DNA from 3 places in the Nocardioides sp. NBC_00850 genome. Region 1 is predicted to be linked to each of the others. Evidence: riboswitches for the same ligand, from Rfam matches in the RefSeq annotation. Region 1 holds a riboswitch; each other region holds the start of a gene.
The links. A riboswitch is a leader RNA that binds a small molecule or an ion and turns the genes downstream of it on or off. The one in region 1 is predicted to bind cobalamin.

Region 1 (4,954 bases):
GGTGCGCGAGCGCGAGGCCGGGTTGTAGATGGCCAGCACGAGATCGGCGGCCGCGATCGCGCGCAGCCGGTCCTCGACGACCGACCACGGCTTGAGCCGGTCGGAGAGGGACATCACCGCGAAGTCGGCCCCGACCGGGGCGCCCGCCCGCGCGGCCACCGCCTGGACGGCGCTGACCCCGGGCAGGACCCGGACGCGTACGCCTGCGTAGGCCGGATCCTCGGCAGCCTCGAAGACGGCTGACGCCATCCCGAAGACACCGGCGTCACCGCCGGAGACGACAGCGACCCGCTCCCCCGCGAGCGCCAGGTCCAGGGCGTGCCGTGCCCGGTCGACCTCGACCGTGTTGCCTGATGCGTGCCGCCGCAGCCCTTCGCGTTGCGGCACCCGGTTGACGTACGGCGCGTAGCCGACGACATGGCCGACCTCGGCCAGCGCCAAGCTCACCTCGGGTGTCAGCCACCCGTCCGGCCCCGGCCCGAGCCCGACGACGAGTACCTCCCCGGTGTCCCCGGAGGTCGAGCCCGTCGAGACGCCCCCGCGCGTCACCTCGACAGGCTCGACCGCGGGGAGCTCTTGCCGCAGCCGCGCCGCGGCAGGTCCTGGAGCCGAGTCCCCGGGCACCACGATGAGCGAGAAGTACGGCACGGAGGACGGGTCGACGTCGGCCACCGGCAGCCAGCGCTCCTCGGGCTGCGAGGCACGCTCGACGTACCAGGCACCGTCCAGCCGTCCGGCGGCCGCGAGCGCGGAACGGACCGCAGGGAAGGTCCGGCCGAGCTTCATGATGATCGCCGCCTCGGTGTCGGCCAGGCGACGGGCGAGCTCGGGCTCGGGCAGGGTCCCCGGGAGGACCGTGAGCACGTCGGTCTGGCGCACCAGCGGGGTGGAGACCGCGGCGGTGGCGGCCGCGAAGGCGGGGACGCCCGGCACCACCTCGGTCGCGTAGATCTCCTTGAACCGGTCGTGGAGATACATCGAGGAGCCGTAGAAGAGCGGGTCGCCCTCGGCGAGCAGAACCACGTCGCGACCGGCGTCGAGGTGAGCGGAGAGCCGGACCGCGCAGGACTCGTAGAACTCGGCCATCGCACCGACATAGCCGCCCGGGTGCGAGGTGGTCCCGGTGGTGACCGGGTAGCGCAGTTCCTCCTCCACCGCATCCACGGGGATCAGGGACGACGCGATCCGGCGAGCGTGCGACTGCTTGCGCACCCCGGCGTGGTAGGCGATCACGGGGGCCGCGCCGATCAGCCGGGCGGCCTTGAGGGTGATCAGCTCGGGATCGCCCGGACCGATGCCGACGACGGTGAACCGTCCGGGGGTGCTCATTCCTGCTCCTGGGCGAGTGCGTTGAGGGCGGAGGAGGTCATCGCGGAGCCGCCGCGGCGCCCCCGGACGGTGACGTAGGGGATGTCGATCCCGTGGTCGGCGGCGAACGAGGCGAGCGCCTCCTTGGACTCGGCCGCGCCGATGAAGCCGACCGGGCAGCCGACGATCGCAGCCGGTCGCGGACCGCCGTCGAGGATCATCTCGAGCAGGTGGAAGAGCGCCGTCGGGGCATTGCCGATGGCGACCACCGCGCCCTCGAGATAGGGCTCCCACAGGGACAGCGCCGCGGCGGTGCGGGTCGTTACCCACTCGCGCGCGAGCGCCGGGACCCGGTCGTCACCGAGCATGCAGAGCACCTCGTTGTCGCGCGGCAGCCGGCTGCGGGTGACCCCGGTGGCGACCATCGTCGCGTCGCACAGGATCGGCGCCCCGGCCTCCAGCGCGCCCCGCGCGGCCTTCACCAGTCCGGGGTGGATGACCAGGTCGGAGGCGAGATCGACCTGCCCGCTGCCATGGATCATCCGCACCGCGAGCCGCTCGGCGTCGGCCGGCACCGCGGAGAGGTCGGCCTCGCGCCGGATGGTGGCGAAGGAGTCGACGTAGATCGCCGGCCCCTGGTCGATGTAGTCGTAGCGCCGGGCAGGGCGCACTTGCGGCGAGGGCACGAGTACGCCGCGCCACGGTGTCACCACGACCGCCGGTGCCCGCTCCGCAAGCGCCGAGACGGCGGCCCGGTCTAGGGCTCCGTCCACCGCGGCGACGTGCTCGCCACCGGGCACCTGCCCGTAGCCGAGCTCCTCGGCCTCGGCAGGCACCCGAGCGTCAGCAGCGACCGGCTCGACCAGCGGGGCGTCGAGCTCGGCGACGTGCCAGGGCGCGGACGGCCCCTCGCCGCGTACGTCCAGGAAGCGCGAGGCGAGCGCGACCAGCCGGGACGCGGCCTCGGTGAGCGGCACGACGGGCCCCCAGGAGTCACCGACCCGGAGCTGACCCTCGGCGGCGGAGAGCGCCACCAGCCCGAGGTCGCACTCCCTCGAGACCAGGTCGCCGCGACCGTCGTCGAGCACGAAGAGGAACCGCCCCGGCAGCGCGGCCAGCCGCGGCGAGCCGCACAGCAGCCGGTCCAGCGACGCCGCGACGCCGCGCAGGTCGGCCCGGCCCCCGGCGAGCCCGGTCTGCGGGGAGACCATCACGTTGCGTACGAGCTCGTGGGTCTGCGCCGGCACCAGACCGGTCGCCTCCAGCGCGGTCAGCACCTCGGCCGGAAGGCCGCCGTCGACACTCGGCAGGCCGCGCACCTGCAGGTTGGCTCGACCGGTGAGATAGATCCGCCCGTCGCCATAGGTCTCCGCCACGGAGATCAGCGAGAGCAGCGCGGCGGACGAGACGGACCCGCCGATCAGGCGCAGCCGCACCAGCAGGCCGTCCTCGGCCGCCCACGGACGACCGACTCCGGGGCACCGGTCGGTTCGGACTCGCGACATCAGGACACCTGCTCTGCGTCATGTGCCCTTGCGCGGGGCACGTGGTGACCTGGCGGCGGGCGCCGCCAGAGCCAGCAGGTCTTCGGACTCGGAATCGATCGGAGCGGAGCGCCTTCCCGGAGCCAGGCTCCAGTGACTGCCCTCCCCGGAAGGAGTGCGTGCCCCGCCCGTCATCCTCACCGCTGCGCGTCAGTCCCGGACTTTCACCGGGTTCCCTGACCCCATCAGGCATGGAGTACGACTGGCAGGGCGAGACTACCTGGCATCGACGGCGAACGGTCAGCCAGCCTGGCTACGATCGGCGCGTGCGTGCCTTGGTGATGGACGAGATCGGTGGCCCCCTCGAGGTCCAGGAGGTGCCCGAACCGACCGCTCCCGACGGCGGCGTGGTCGTACGCGTCCTTGCGACCGGGATCTGCCGGAGCGACTGGCACGCGTGGGTCGGCCACGACGACATCGAGCTCCCCCACGTCCCGGGCCACGAGCTGGCCGGTGTCGTCCACGCCGTCGGCCACGGGGTGCGCGGCTGGAAGGTGGGCGACCGGGTCACCGTGCCGTTCGTCGAGGGCTGCGGTGCGTGCGAGTGGTGCCGCTCCGGCAACGCCCAGGTCTGCCCCGCCCAGGAGCAGCCTGGGTTCACCCACTGGGGCTCGTTCGCCGAGTACGCCGCACTCCATGCCGCCGACACCAACCTGGTCGCGATCCCCGACACGGTCTCGTACGAGGCCGCGGCAAGCCTCGGCTGCCGGTTCGCGACCTCCTACCGCGCGCTGACCGGCCGGGCGGGCGTTCGTGATGGCGAGTGGGTCACCGTCGTCGGCGCCGGAGGCGTCGGGCTGAGCGCGGTGATGATCGCCAAGGCCCTGGGCGCCTCGGTGATCGCCGTCGACCGCAACGCCGGCGCGCTCGAGGTCGCGACCGGGCTCGGAGCCGACCACGTCCTGGTCGCCGACGGCTCCGACATCGCCGCACAGGTCCACGAACTGACCGGTGGCGGCAGCCACGTCGCCCTCGACGCCGTCGGCAGCGAGCAGACCTGCGCGGACGCGATCTTCTCGCTCCGGCGCAGGGGTCGCCACGTACAGATCGGTCTGCTGCCCCCGGTAGCCGGTCATCCCCGCGTCCCGATGGCCCGCGCCATCGGGTGGGAGCTCGACCTCCTCGGCAGCCACGGCATGGCGGCCGCCGACTACCCGCAGATGATGGCGTTCATCGAGTCCGGCGCCCTGCGGCCTCAAGATCTGGTCGAGCGCGTCATCTCGTTGGAGGAGGTCGGCTCGGTGCTGCCCACCTTCGACATGGCCTCCCCGGCTGGGATGACGCTGGTCGACCCGCGACGCTAGTGGTCTGAGCGGGCGATTCTCGACATCGGCACCGCGTCGTCTCCGAGGCTCCCTGCCGCCTGCAGGCCCGCCCGGGTGGCGGCCAACTCCTCGCGTACGGCGGTGAGGTCCTCCCGCAACGAGGTGAGGATGGCCATCATCTCGGCGTCAGACTCCTCCTCGTGCTCGGCGAGGGTCTCGACGCTCTCCATGCCGGAGACGACCACGGCGAGGAAGAGGTTGAGGACGGCGAAGGTCATCACCAGGATGAAGACGACGAAGAAGATCCAGGCGGAGGGGTCCTCGGCCATCACTTCGCGGGCGATGTCGGGCCAGGCCTCCCCGGTCATGGTCTGGAACAGCGTGAACGCGCTGGTGCCGAGGTCGCCGAAGTACTCCGGCGCGATCGAGCCGTAGAGGTTGGTCGAGATGACCACCGCGACGTACATCATCAGCACCAGCAGCGCCGCGACCGAGCCCATCCCCGGCATCGCCGCGATCAGGCCGTCGACGACGCGACGCATGGACGGGACCGAGTTGACCAGGCGCAGCACGCGCAGGATCCGCAGTGCCCGCAGCACCGACATCGGTCCGGTCGCCGGCACCAGCGCGATCCCGACGATCACGGTGTCGAAGATGTTCCACGGGTCGCGGAAGAACTGCGGGCCGTACGCCACCAGCCGCAGCACCAGCTCGACGACGAAGACCCCGAGGAGCATGCTGTCGAGCAGCGCCAGCTCATGGGCGAGGTGTTCGGGGACCATCGTCTCCACACCGAGGACCACCGCGTTGAGGATGATCACCCCGATGATGATCTTC
Region 2 (4,954 bases), 260 kb from region 1:
CGAGCCGCTGGACGATCTCGTCCTCGGTGACCGCCGAGATGGGGTCGGTGGAGATGTAGGCGCCGTCGCGCATCACCGTGATCGTGTCGCAGAGCGCGAACACCTCATCGAAGCGGTGCGAGATGAAGACGACGGCGCAGCCCTGGTCGCGCAGCGTGCGTGCCACACTCATCAGCCGCTCGACCTCGTTGCCCGACAGGGCGGCGGTCGGCTCGTCCATGATCAGGACCTTGGCGTCGAGCGAGAGCGCCTTGGCGATCTCGATCAGCTGCTGGTCGGCGATCGAGAGACCCTCGGTCGGACGGTCGGGCTCGATCGGGACACCCAGCCTGGCGAAGAGCTCGACGACCTCGGTGCGCATCGCGGCGCGGTCGATCTTGCCCCAGCGGTTGGTCGGCTGGCGTCCCATGAAGATGTTCTCGGTGACCGAGAGGTCGGGGAAGAGGGTCGGCTCCTGGTAGATGACCGCGACCCCGGCCTGCTTGGCGTCGGCGGTGTTGCGGAAGTCGACCTGTTCCCCGGAGAGCAGGTAGTCGCCGGCGTCGCGGCGGTAGAGCCCGGCGACGATCTTGACCAGGGTCGACTTCCCGGCACCGTTCTCCCCCACGAGCGCGTGGATGGATCCGGCCTCGACCCGGAGGCTTCCGGACCGGAGGGCGCGTACGGGGCCGAACGACTTGGCCACGTCCCGCAGCTCCAGTGCGGCGGGTGTGTCCGGCATGGGCAGCTCCTCGAATTGAAAGGTTTCAAGCCTGGTTTACGCTAGTGATGGCAATCACATACGTCAACACTCTGAGGCCGCTAATTTGAGCGAGATCCGGACTTTGTCATCAGACCGCGTCGGCGCCCGCCCACATCCAGCCGGGAATCCCGCCGCGTCAGACGGCGTTCAAAGCTCCATGCACGCACTCTGGGTATGGGCACATCCGCACGCGTCATCACTCAACGGACGGCTGCGCGAGGTCGGCATGAAGGCGCTCGGCGCGGCCGGCTGGAGCGTCGACGAGATCGACCTCTATCGAGAAGGTTTCAATCCACTTCTGGTGGAGCGGGGCGAGGCCGACGTACGCCGCCACCAGGACCGGCTGCGGGAGGCCGATCTGCTCGTCGTGCAGTTTCCGCTGTGGTGGTATTCGGTGCCGGCCATCCTCAAGGGCTGGATCGACCGGGTCTTCGAGTCGGGGTTCGCCTTCGACGTACCGGATCCGGAGACCGGCAAGCCGCTCAAGTACGGCAAGGGCGGACTGGTCGGCAAGCGCGCGCTGACGATCGTCACCGCCGGTGACCGGTCCGCGACCCTGGGTCCGCGCGGGATCAGCGGCGACATCGAGGACGTCCTGTGGCCGTTGCTGCACGGCACGTTCTGGTACACCGGGATGGACCCGCTGCGCCCGCACCTGATCACCGACACCGACACCATCGACGCCCAGGTGATGGCCCGGATCGAGTCCGACCTGAGCGTACGTCTCGAGGGCGTGATGACGGAGCCGCGGATCGACTACCGGCCGATGGCCGAGGAGCACTACGACCACACGATCAGGCTCCACGACTCGGTCGCGCCCGGGAAGGACGGGCTGAGCGCCCATCGCGAGGGCTGAGGTCGTGCCCCCTAGGGGCGGAGCCGCCTGCTACGGTCTTGGAGCCAGCCGCTCGGGACGTAGTCCCGGCACGGGAACCCGGTGAGAGTCCGGGACTGACGCGCAGCGGTGTGGGTGACGGACGGGACACTGTGCCACTGGGCCCTCGGGCCTGGGAAGGCGTCTCGCGCCGGTCGATCCCGAGTCCGAAGACCTGCTGGCCCTGCAGCAGACCGCTGCCGGTCAGGACGGGCGACGCGCACCAGCCCGCGACCCGCTCGAGGACCGACGTGCACCCCTCCCGCACCATCCGAACGTTCACCGCGAGCACCGTCCTGGTGCTCTGCTCCGCGCTGGCCGGCTGCGCCGCCGACCAGTCCTCCGGCGCACAGCAGGCGGCCGCGGACACCGCAGGCTTCCCGCTCACCCTGACCAACTGCGGGCGCGAGATCACCCTCGAGGCACCGCCCGAGCGCGTCGTCTCGCTCAACCAGGGCTCCACCGAGATCCTGCTCTCGCTCGGTCTCGCCGACCGGATGGCCGGCACCGCGACCTGGACCGACCCGGTGCTCGGCTCGCTGGCCGCGGACAACGAGCAGGTGCCCCGGCTGGCCGAGAACGCGCCCTCCTACGAGCGCGTCCTGGAGGCCGAGCCGGACTTCGTCACGGCCTCCTTCATCAGCACCCTGGGTGAGGGCGGGGTGACCACACCCGAGGACCTGGGGAAGCTCGGCGTGGGCTCGTATCTCTCCCCCGCCGAGTGCCTCAAAGACAACGAGGGCGATGACGACGGCACCCGCCACGACCCCCTCGAGATCGACACGATCTTCCAGGAGATCACCGATCTGGCGCGGATCTTCGGCGTCCCCGAGCGGGGCGAGGAGCTCGTCGCCGACCTGACGAAGCGGCTGGCGACCGCCCGGACCGAGGCACCGGCGGGCGAGGTGAGCGCGATGTACTGGTTCGCCAACTCCGAGTCGCCCTATCTGGCCGGCTGCTGCGGCGGCCCGGGGATCATCGGCCGCACCCTCGGCGTCGAGAACGTCTTCGACGACACCACCGATGAGTGGCCGCAGATCAACTGGGAGACCGTCGCCGAGCGCGACCCCGATGTCATCGTCGTCGGTGACCTGACCCGCAAGAGCCAGACCGCCGAGACCGCCCGCGCCAAGATCGACTATCTGAAGAGCAACCCGGTCACCGCGCGGATGGAGGCGGTCCGGAACGATCGCTTCGTGACGCTCTCCGGAGCCGAGCTCAATCCCTCGATCCGCACCGTCTACGCGGTCGAGAACGTCGCGGACCAGCTGGCCGATCTAGACCTCCGCTGATGCCCGTACGCCTCCCCCGCGCCGGCGTCCTGCTGGTGGCGCCGCTGGTGGTGCTGGCCTCGGTCGCCGGCGCCATCACCGTCGGGCCCTCCGACCTGAGCGTCGCCGACGTCTACGGCGTCGTGGCCGACCGGGCCGGGCTCGGGCTCTCCGACCTGACCCTGCTCCAGCAGAGCATCGTGTGGGACCTGCGGCTGCCGCGTACGTTGCTGGCGGGGATCTGCGGGGCCGGACTGGCGATCTGCGGAGTGATCCTGCAGTCGCTGCTGCGCAACCCGCTCGCCGACCCGTTCGTGCTCGGCATCTCCTCGGGAGCCTCCACCGGGGCGGTCGCGGTCGTCGTGCTGGGCATCGGGTCGGGCGCGATCGGTCTCTCCACCGGGGCGTTCGCGGGCGCGCTCGTCTCGTTCGCGCTCGTGCTGCTGCTGGCCTCGCTCGCCGGCGGCACCACCGACCGGCTCGTGCTGGCTGGCATCGCCGCCACCCAGCTCTTCTCGGCACTCACGTCCTTCATCGTGTTCACCTCGGCCGACGCCGAACAGACGCGTGGGGTGCTCTTCTGGCTGCTCGGGTCGCTCTCCTCGGCGAGCTGGACCGACGTACTCGTCTGTGGGGTGATCGTGCTCGGCGGGCTGCTCTGCTGTGTCGCGGGCGCCGGGTGGCTGGACGCGTTCGCGTTCGGCAACGATGCGGCGGCCTCGCTCGGCGTCGACGTCACGCGCATCCGGGCCGCGCTCCTCGTGCTCACGGCGCTGATGACGGCCGTCATCGTCTCCACGTCCGGGGCGATCGGCTTCGTCGGGCTGGTCCTGCCCCACCTCGCCCGCGCGCTGGTCGGGGTCGGGCACCGGCTGCTGCTCCCGGCCACCGCGCTGCTCGGCGCGATCTTCCTGATCTGGGTCGACACCGCGGCCCGGACGGTGATCGATCCCGAGGAGCTGCCGGTCGGGGTGGCGACCGCGCTGGTCGGGGTGCCGGCCTTCGCGCTGGTGCTGCTGAGGGCGCGCCGATGACCGCGCTGGAGGCTGGCCGGGTCCACTGGGCTCCCCGTGGCCGGCTCGTCGTCGACGAGGTGTCCCTGCAGGTCGAGGACGGCACCACCGTCGGACTGCTGGGTCCCAACGGGTCCGGGAAGTCCTCGCTGATCCGGATCCTGGCCGGGCTCCGGCCGCCGGACTCCGGTGACGTCCTGCTCGACGGCAGCCCGCTCGCCGGCATGTCCCGGCGCCGGCTGGCCCGCCGGCTCGCGGTCGTCGAGCAGGAGCCGGCGACCAGCCAGGATCTCCGCGTACGCGACGTCGTCGCGCTCGGCCGGATCCCCCACCGCCCGTCCTGGGCCCCCGACGGCGCCCACGACCGCGCCGTCGTCGAGGAGGCCGCCACCCACGCCGGCATCGCCGACCGCCTCGACCAGCGCTTCTCGACCCTGTCGGGCGGTGAGCGGCAACGTACGCAGATCGCTCGCGCCCTCGCCCAGGAGCCGGAGATCCTGCTCCTGGACGAGCCGACGAACCACCTCGACGTACGCCACCAGCTCGCCCTACTCTCACTGGTCCGCCGGATGCCCACGACCTGCCTCGTCGCCCTGCACGATCTGAACCTCGCCGCCGCCTACTGCGACCAGGTCTTCGTGCTGTCCGAGGGCCGCGTCGTGGCCGGCGGACCGCCCGCGCAGGTCCTCACCGAGACCCTCATCGCCGAGGTCTACGGCGTACGGGCCCGGGTCCACCACGACGACGGCGTCGTCATCCGCTTCCTCGGCCCGGCGTGACGAAGGACCGCTACGCTTGAGCCTCCGGACGGAGGAACCCGTGAAGAGACTCGGCATCACGGCAGGGATCGTCGCCCTCGCCCTTCTGGCCGTCGCGTGCGGTGACGGCAGTGGCGACCGCGACACCGGCGGCAGCCCCGCGGGCGGCGACGAGCTCAGCGCGGCGGACGCGACGGCGTACGACGAATGCTTCGACGCGACCTGCGAGGTCCTCGTCGAGAAGGGCACCGAGATCGAGCTCGACCCAGACCTGGAGTGGGAAGCCACCCCAGGTC
Region 3 (4,954 bases), 2.8 Mb from region 1:
CCACGAGCAGGAGCAGCAACGGGTTGGTGGTGAAGGAGGCGTACGCAGCCATGCCGATCGCCCACACCCACCAGGCGACGGGGTGCAGATCACGGGGCAGGTGCGCGACCGCGGCCGTACGCAACAGCGTGCTCATCGCCGGCGCCACCACACGGCACCGGCCACGGTGAACAGTGCGAGGATCCCCGCGGGCGCGACCCAGGTGGGCAGATGCTCGGTCTCGGAGGTCGAATCCGTCGACTCCTCCGGAAATAACTCCGGCGACGGGCTTGAGGGCGCCCCCACAGCATCCCCAAGCTCCGTCGCCGGAGCGGTAACGACATCGTCGTCTATCCACGTGAACGCAACACCCTGCCCGGAGGTCACGCTGATTTCGGTAACATTTCTGGAGGCATAGCTCCAGGCCCCCGAATCGTCGGTGATCCAGAGCGACCAGTACGCGTCGGCAGGCGGCATCTGGGCGCAACCGGCTGCTTTCGGCCGCTCATCGACGCGACATACGACGCTGGGCATCGAGGTCACATAGGTGAGCGGATGTCCCGCCTTCTCGAAGAGGTCGGCGCCGGTGTCACCCTCCTCGGGCTGGACACAGGTGACCTCAGGGCCGCCACCCAACGCGTTGGGCTCGACGACGACGGTGACGCCGTCACACGCCTCGGCGGACGAGGCCGCAGACCAAGCGGAGACGGGGGTGAAGACAGGTGCGGTGGCCCCGGCGAGGATCGCCAGGGCCACCAACGAGGACCGCAGGATCAGCACGAGCTCTTCGCGGTCGCATCCTTGGGCAGGAAGACCAGCGACGGCAGCGCCTGGGCGGCGGCGAGGCGGTACATCCCCTCGGACTCCTTGGTCAGGCCCTTGGTGTTGCCCTCGGTCAGCGCGGCGTCGTCATAGGCCACCGCGCCGGCGTCGTCGCCACAGGTCACGACGTGGTCGGCGACCCAGCTCGCCGCCTTCTCGGCGGCGTCGGTCTCACCGGCGCGTCCGAACGCCCACCCGGCCAGGCCGGTGGTGTTGGAGTTGGCGATGTTGCCGGTGGCCGCCTTGAACGACCCGTCCTCCGCCTGGGTCTCCTTCAGCCAGCTCACGCCGGCCTCGACGGCCTTCTCCGCCTCCGGGGACGCGACCCCGGACAGGGCGATCAGCGCGAACGCGGTGGCGTCGGCGTCCGGGACTGCCTTCGGGTCGGCGTCGCAGGTCTGATCAGCAGCGGCGGGGTCGGCCGTGAAGGTGACCCGGAACCACCCCTCCTCGCACTGCTGCCCGGCCAGGAACTCCGTCGCGGCCGCGGCCTCCTCGCTCTCGGCGTTGTTCAGCGCCCACACGGCGTACGACTGTCCGATGGTGTTGGAGTAGTCAGCCGCCTTCTTGTCCTTGGGGTCGAGCTCGTCGGCGATCCGGCCGTTCTCGGCGACCGTGCCCTCGAGCTGCTCGAGCAGACCGGGGTCGGAGGCGTCGACGTTCTGCTGGAGGACGAGCGCCTTCGCGGTCGCTCCGGCCGAGGTGATCGTGCCGAACCCGGGCGAGGTGTAGGCCTTCTTGTTCTCCATCACCGCCGCGGCGATCGTGGAGATCTCCTCGTCGTAGCCACCGACCTCTGCCAGCGCGATCCCGATGTCGGCGCTGAGCCCGAAGTCGTCGGTGCCGTACTGCGCGTTGCGGGCCACGCCCTCCGGCGCCTGGGCCACGAGCCAGTCGGCCACCGCGGTGGACACCTTGGCGTCGTAGGTGGGCTTCTCCCCCTCCTCGACGGCTTTCTCGCCACAGCCGGCGAGCGAGGTGAGGGCGAGGGCGGCGGCGATGCCGCCGAGGACGGTCTTCTTCATGGTTCCTTCCGCGCTGTTCGTCGGGAAGGCCCAGGGCCGACCCGCTGCTTTCCACGACAGCGTCAGGTCAGTACGCGCCCGTCGGCAGGTGCTCCGGCTCGCTCAGGACTCTCGGTCCTGGGCCTACGGTTGCGGGTCAGCGCCGGGATCCGACCGGCTTCCCCCACCACGGCGTGTGTTGATTGAGGCTCTGCTATGCGGGGCAATCCTATGCCGGGCAGGCCCTGCTTGCGGGATCGCCGCCGAGCAGTCACTCTGTCCCCATGCGCCACAGGATTCTCGGCCTTGTCGCAACCTCGATCTCGGCCACCTTTCTCGCCCTCTCCCCGACCACGACGGCGGGTGCGGAGGAGGCACGGACATCGGTCACGTACGCCGATCTGGTCGCCATGTTCGGCGAGAAGGTCGGTGACCGGAGCACCGTCGAGACCGGGCTGCCGAGCCTCAACCGCGCCATGGCCGATGCCGGGATCACCACGGCCTACCGGCAGGCGGCGTACCTGACCACGCTCGCCAACGAGAGCTCCTTCCACCACGACGCCAAGGGTCGCGACAAGCGGAAGTTCACCGGTCGCGGCTACATCCAGCTGACCGGCGAGGCCAACTACACCGACGCCGGCGCCTACTTCGACATCGACCTGCGCCGCCGCCCCGAGCTCGCCCGGTCGCTGGACTACAGCGCGCCGATCTCGCGGTGGTACTGGACCGTCGCCCGCGACATCAACCCGCTAGCCGACGCCCTCGACATGGGCGGGGTCAACGCGGCGATCGGCTACCCCCGCAACAAAGAGGAGGACACCGAGCGCTGTCGCGACTTCAAGGCCGCGCTGAAGCACCTCCACGGGTCGGTGCCCAAGGGCGTTCGATGCTCTCGCCCGGCGTCCACGGAGACCCGGTAGAGGACGTACGTCACTTCTTGTTGCGTTTGTCGCTGACCGCGATCGCCGAGGTGCCCTCGTCCTTGAGCTCGAAGAGGTCGATCGCCTTGATGAGCTTGGTCCAGGTGGCGTACCCGTAGTTGCGCGGGTCCTCGGAGGACTGGTTGCGGATGCGGGAGACCACGGTGCCGACCAGTGCCCAGCCGTCGTCGTCGGCGGCCGCGGCGATGGAGTTGCGCAGCAGCTGGATCAGCCGGGCGTTGCGCTTCAGCGCCTGCCCGTTGGTCGCCGCGGACGACTGCTTGCGGGTGCGCGTGGTCCCGGGCTCGGTGTCGGCCTCGGTCTCCTCCTCGGAGCCACCGAGCTTCTCCACCACGGTGAACCGGGTGCAGGCGCTCTTGAACGGCGCCGGCGTCTTCTCCCGGCCGTAGCCGTAGACCGCCCGGCCCTTCTCCCGCAGGTAGTGCACCAGCGGCGTGAAGTCGGAGTCGGAGGAGACCAGTGCGAACGCGTCGGGGATCGCCGCATGTAGCAGCTCGACGGCGTCGATCGCGAGCGCCATGTCGGAGGCGTTCTTGTGCGCGGTCAGGTCGAACTGCTGCATCGGCCTGATCGCGGCGTCATGCAGCTCCTCGATCCAGCCCTTGAGCTCGGACTTGGTCCAGTTGCCGTAGGCCCGCCGGATCGTCACCTCGCCGTATTCGGCCAGGTCGTTCAAGATCTCGTCGATCTTCGAGGCAGGCGCGTTGTCGGCGTCGATGAGCAGTGCGATGCGGAAGGGCTCGGTCACGCCGGACAGTCTGCCAGTGCACCCCATCGCCGAGTCGGCTCATTCTGACCAAAACCAACGCCGAGTCGGCGCGTCATGACGCGCCGACTCGGCGGAGTTTGTTGTCAGGACGAGCCGACTCGGCGTGGGTCTTAGGCGAGCTTCTCCAGGATCAGCTCGCGGACACGCTTGGCGTCGGCCTTGCCGCCGGTCGCCTTCATGACCGCGCCGATGAGCGCACCGGCCGCGGCCTGGTTGCCGCCGCGGATCTTGTCGGCGACCGCGGGCTGGGCGTCGATGGCTTCGTCGACGGCTGCGCCGAGCGCGCCGTCGTCGGAGACCACGGCGAGCCCGCGGGCGTCGATGATCTCCGAAACCGTGCCCTCACCTGCGAGAAGACCCTCGAAGACCTGGCGGGCCAGCTTGTCGGTCAGCGTCTTGGCGTCGACCAGCTTCTGCACCTCGGCGACCTGCACCGGGGTGACACCGAGCTCGGCGAGCTCGACGCCACGGTCGTTGGCGCTGCGGGAGAGCTCGGCCATCCACCACTTACGGGCGGCCTGTGCGGAGGCTCCTTCGGCGACCGTCGCCTCGATCAGCGACAGCGCACCGGCGGCCCAGACGTCGCGCATCTCCAGGTCGGAGTAGCCCCACTCGACCTGCAGGCGGGCCCGCTTGTCAGCGGTGCGCTCCGGCAGGCTCGCCCGCAGCTCCTCGACCCACTCTCGCGACGGCGCGACCGGGACGAGGTCGGGCTCGGGGAAGTAGCGGTAGTCGTCGGCGTCCGACTTCGCCCGGCCCGCCGAGGTGGTGCCGGTGTCCTCGTGGAAGTGGCGGGTCTCCTGGAAGATCGCCTCCCCCGCGTCGAGGATCCCGGCGTGGCGCGACATCTCGAAACGTACGGCCCGCTCGACCGAGCGCAGCGAGTTGACGTTCTTCGTCTCGGTGCGGGTGCCGAGCTTGCCGGAGCCCTTCGGGGACAGCGACAGGTTGACGTCGCAGCGCATCGAGCCCTGGTCCATGCGTACGTCGGAGACACCCAGACCCAGCAGGATCTCGCGCAGCGCGGCGACGTAGGCCTTCGCCACCAGCGGCGCCTTGGCACCGGTGCCGAGGATCGGTCGGGTGACGATCTCGATCAACGGGATGCCCGCACGGTTGTAGTCGACCAGCGAGTAGTCGGCGCCGTGGATGCGGCCGGTCGCGCCACCGATGTGGGTGGTCTTGCCGGTGTCCTCCTCCATGTGGGCACGCTCGATCTCGACCCGGTAGGTCTCCCCCTCGACCTCGACGTCGAGGTAGCCGTCGTAGACGATCGGCTCGTCGTACTGCGAGGTCTGGAAGTTCTTCGGCATGTCCGGGTAGAAGTAGTTCTTCCGGGCGAACCGGCACCACTCCGCGATCGAGCCGTTGAGCGCAAGGCCGATCCGGATCGCGCTCTCCACCGCCTTGGCGTTCACGACCGGCATCGAGCCGGGCAG

Region 2: another riboswitch for cobalamin. It lies ahead of OH802_RS13690 (ABC transporter substrate-binding protein); the one in region 1 lies ahead of OH802_RS12425 (nitrite reductase).
Region 3: another riboswitch for cobalamin. It lies ahead of OH802_RS25595 (hypothetical protein); the one in region 1 lies ahead of OH802_RS12425 (nitrite reductase).

The regions. Positions count from the first base shown of each region.
Region 1 is NZ_CP108845.1:2,530,759-2,535,712, reverse strand. Features, by position in the region: gene cobJ (precorrin-3B C(17)-methyltransferase) at 1-1,329, opposite strand, end outside; gene OH802_RS12430 (precorrin-8X methylmutase) at 1,326-1,979, opposite strand; partial or broken gene OH802_RS12425 (nitrite reductase) at 2,673-2,813, opposite strand; cobalamin riboswitch at 2,869-3,074, opposite strand; gene OH802_RS12420 (zinc-binding dehydrogenase) at 3,119-4,156, shown strand; gene OH802_RS12415 (ion transporter) at 4,153-4,954, opposite strand, start outside.
Region 2 is NZ_CP108845.1:2,793,189-2,798,142, reverse strand. Features, by position in the region: gene OH802_RS13700 (sugar ABC transporter ATP-binding protein) at 1-721, opposite strand, end outside; gene OH802_RS13695 (NAD(P)H-dependent oxidoreductase) at 900-1,598, shown strand; cobalamin riboswitch at 1,627-1,814, shown strand; gene OH802_RS13690 (ABC transporter substrate-binding protein) at 1,868-2,908, shown strand; gene OH802_RS13685 (FecCD family ABC transporter permease) at 2,908-3,921, shown strand; gene OH802_RS13680 (ABC transporter ATP-binding protein) at 3,918-4,679, shown strand; gene OH802_RS13675 (hypothetical protein) at 4,720-4,954, shown strand, end outside.
Region 3 is NZ_CP108845.1:5,285,538-5,290,491, forward strand. Features, by position in the region: gene OH802_RS25585 (CbiQ family ECF transporter T component) at 1-136, opposite strand, end outside; gene OH802_RS25590 (hypothetical protein) at 133-759, opposite strand; gene OH802_RS25595 (hypothetical protein) at 753-1,826, opposite strand; cobalamin riboswitch at 1,892-2,024, opposite strand; gene OH802_RS25600 (hypothetical protein) at 2,090-2,725, shown strand; gene OH802_RS25605 (NYN domain-containing protein) at 2,736-3,494, opposite strand; gene gatB (Asp-tRNA(Asn)/Glu-tRNA(Gln) amidotransferase subunit GatB) at 3,626-4,954, opposite strand, start outside.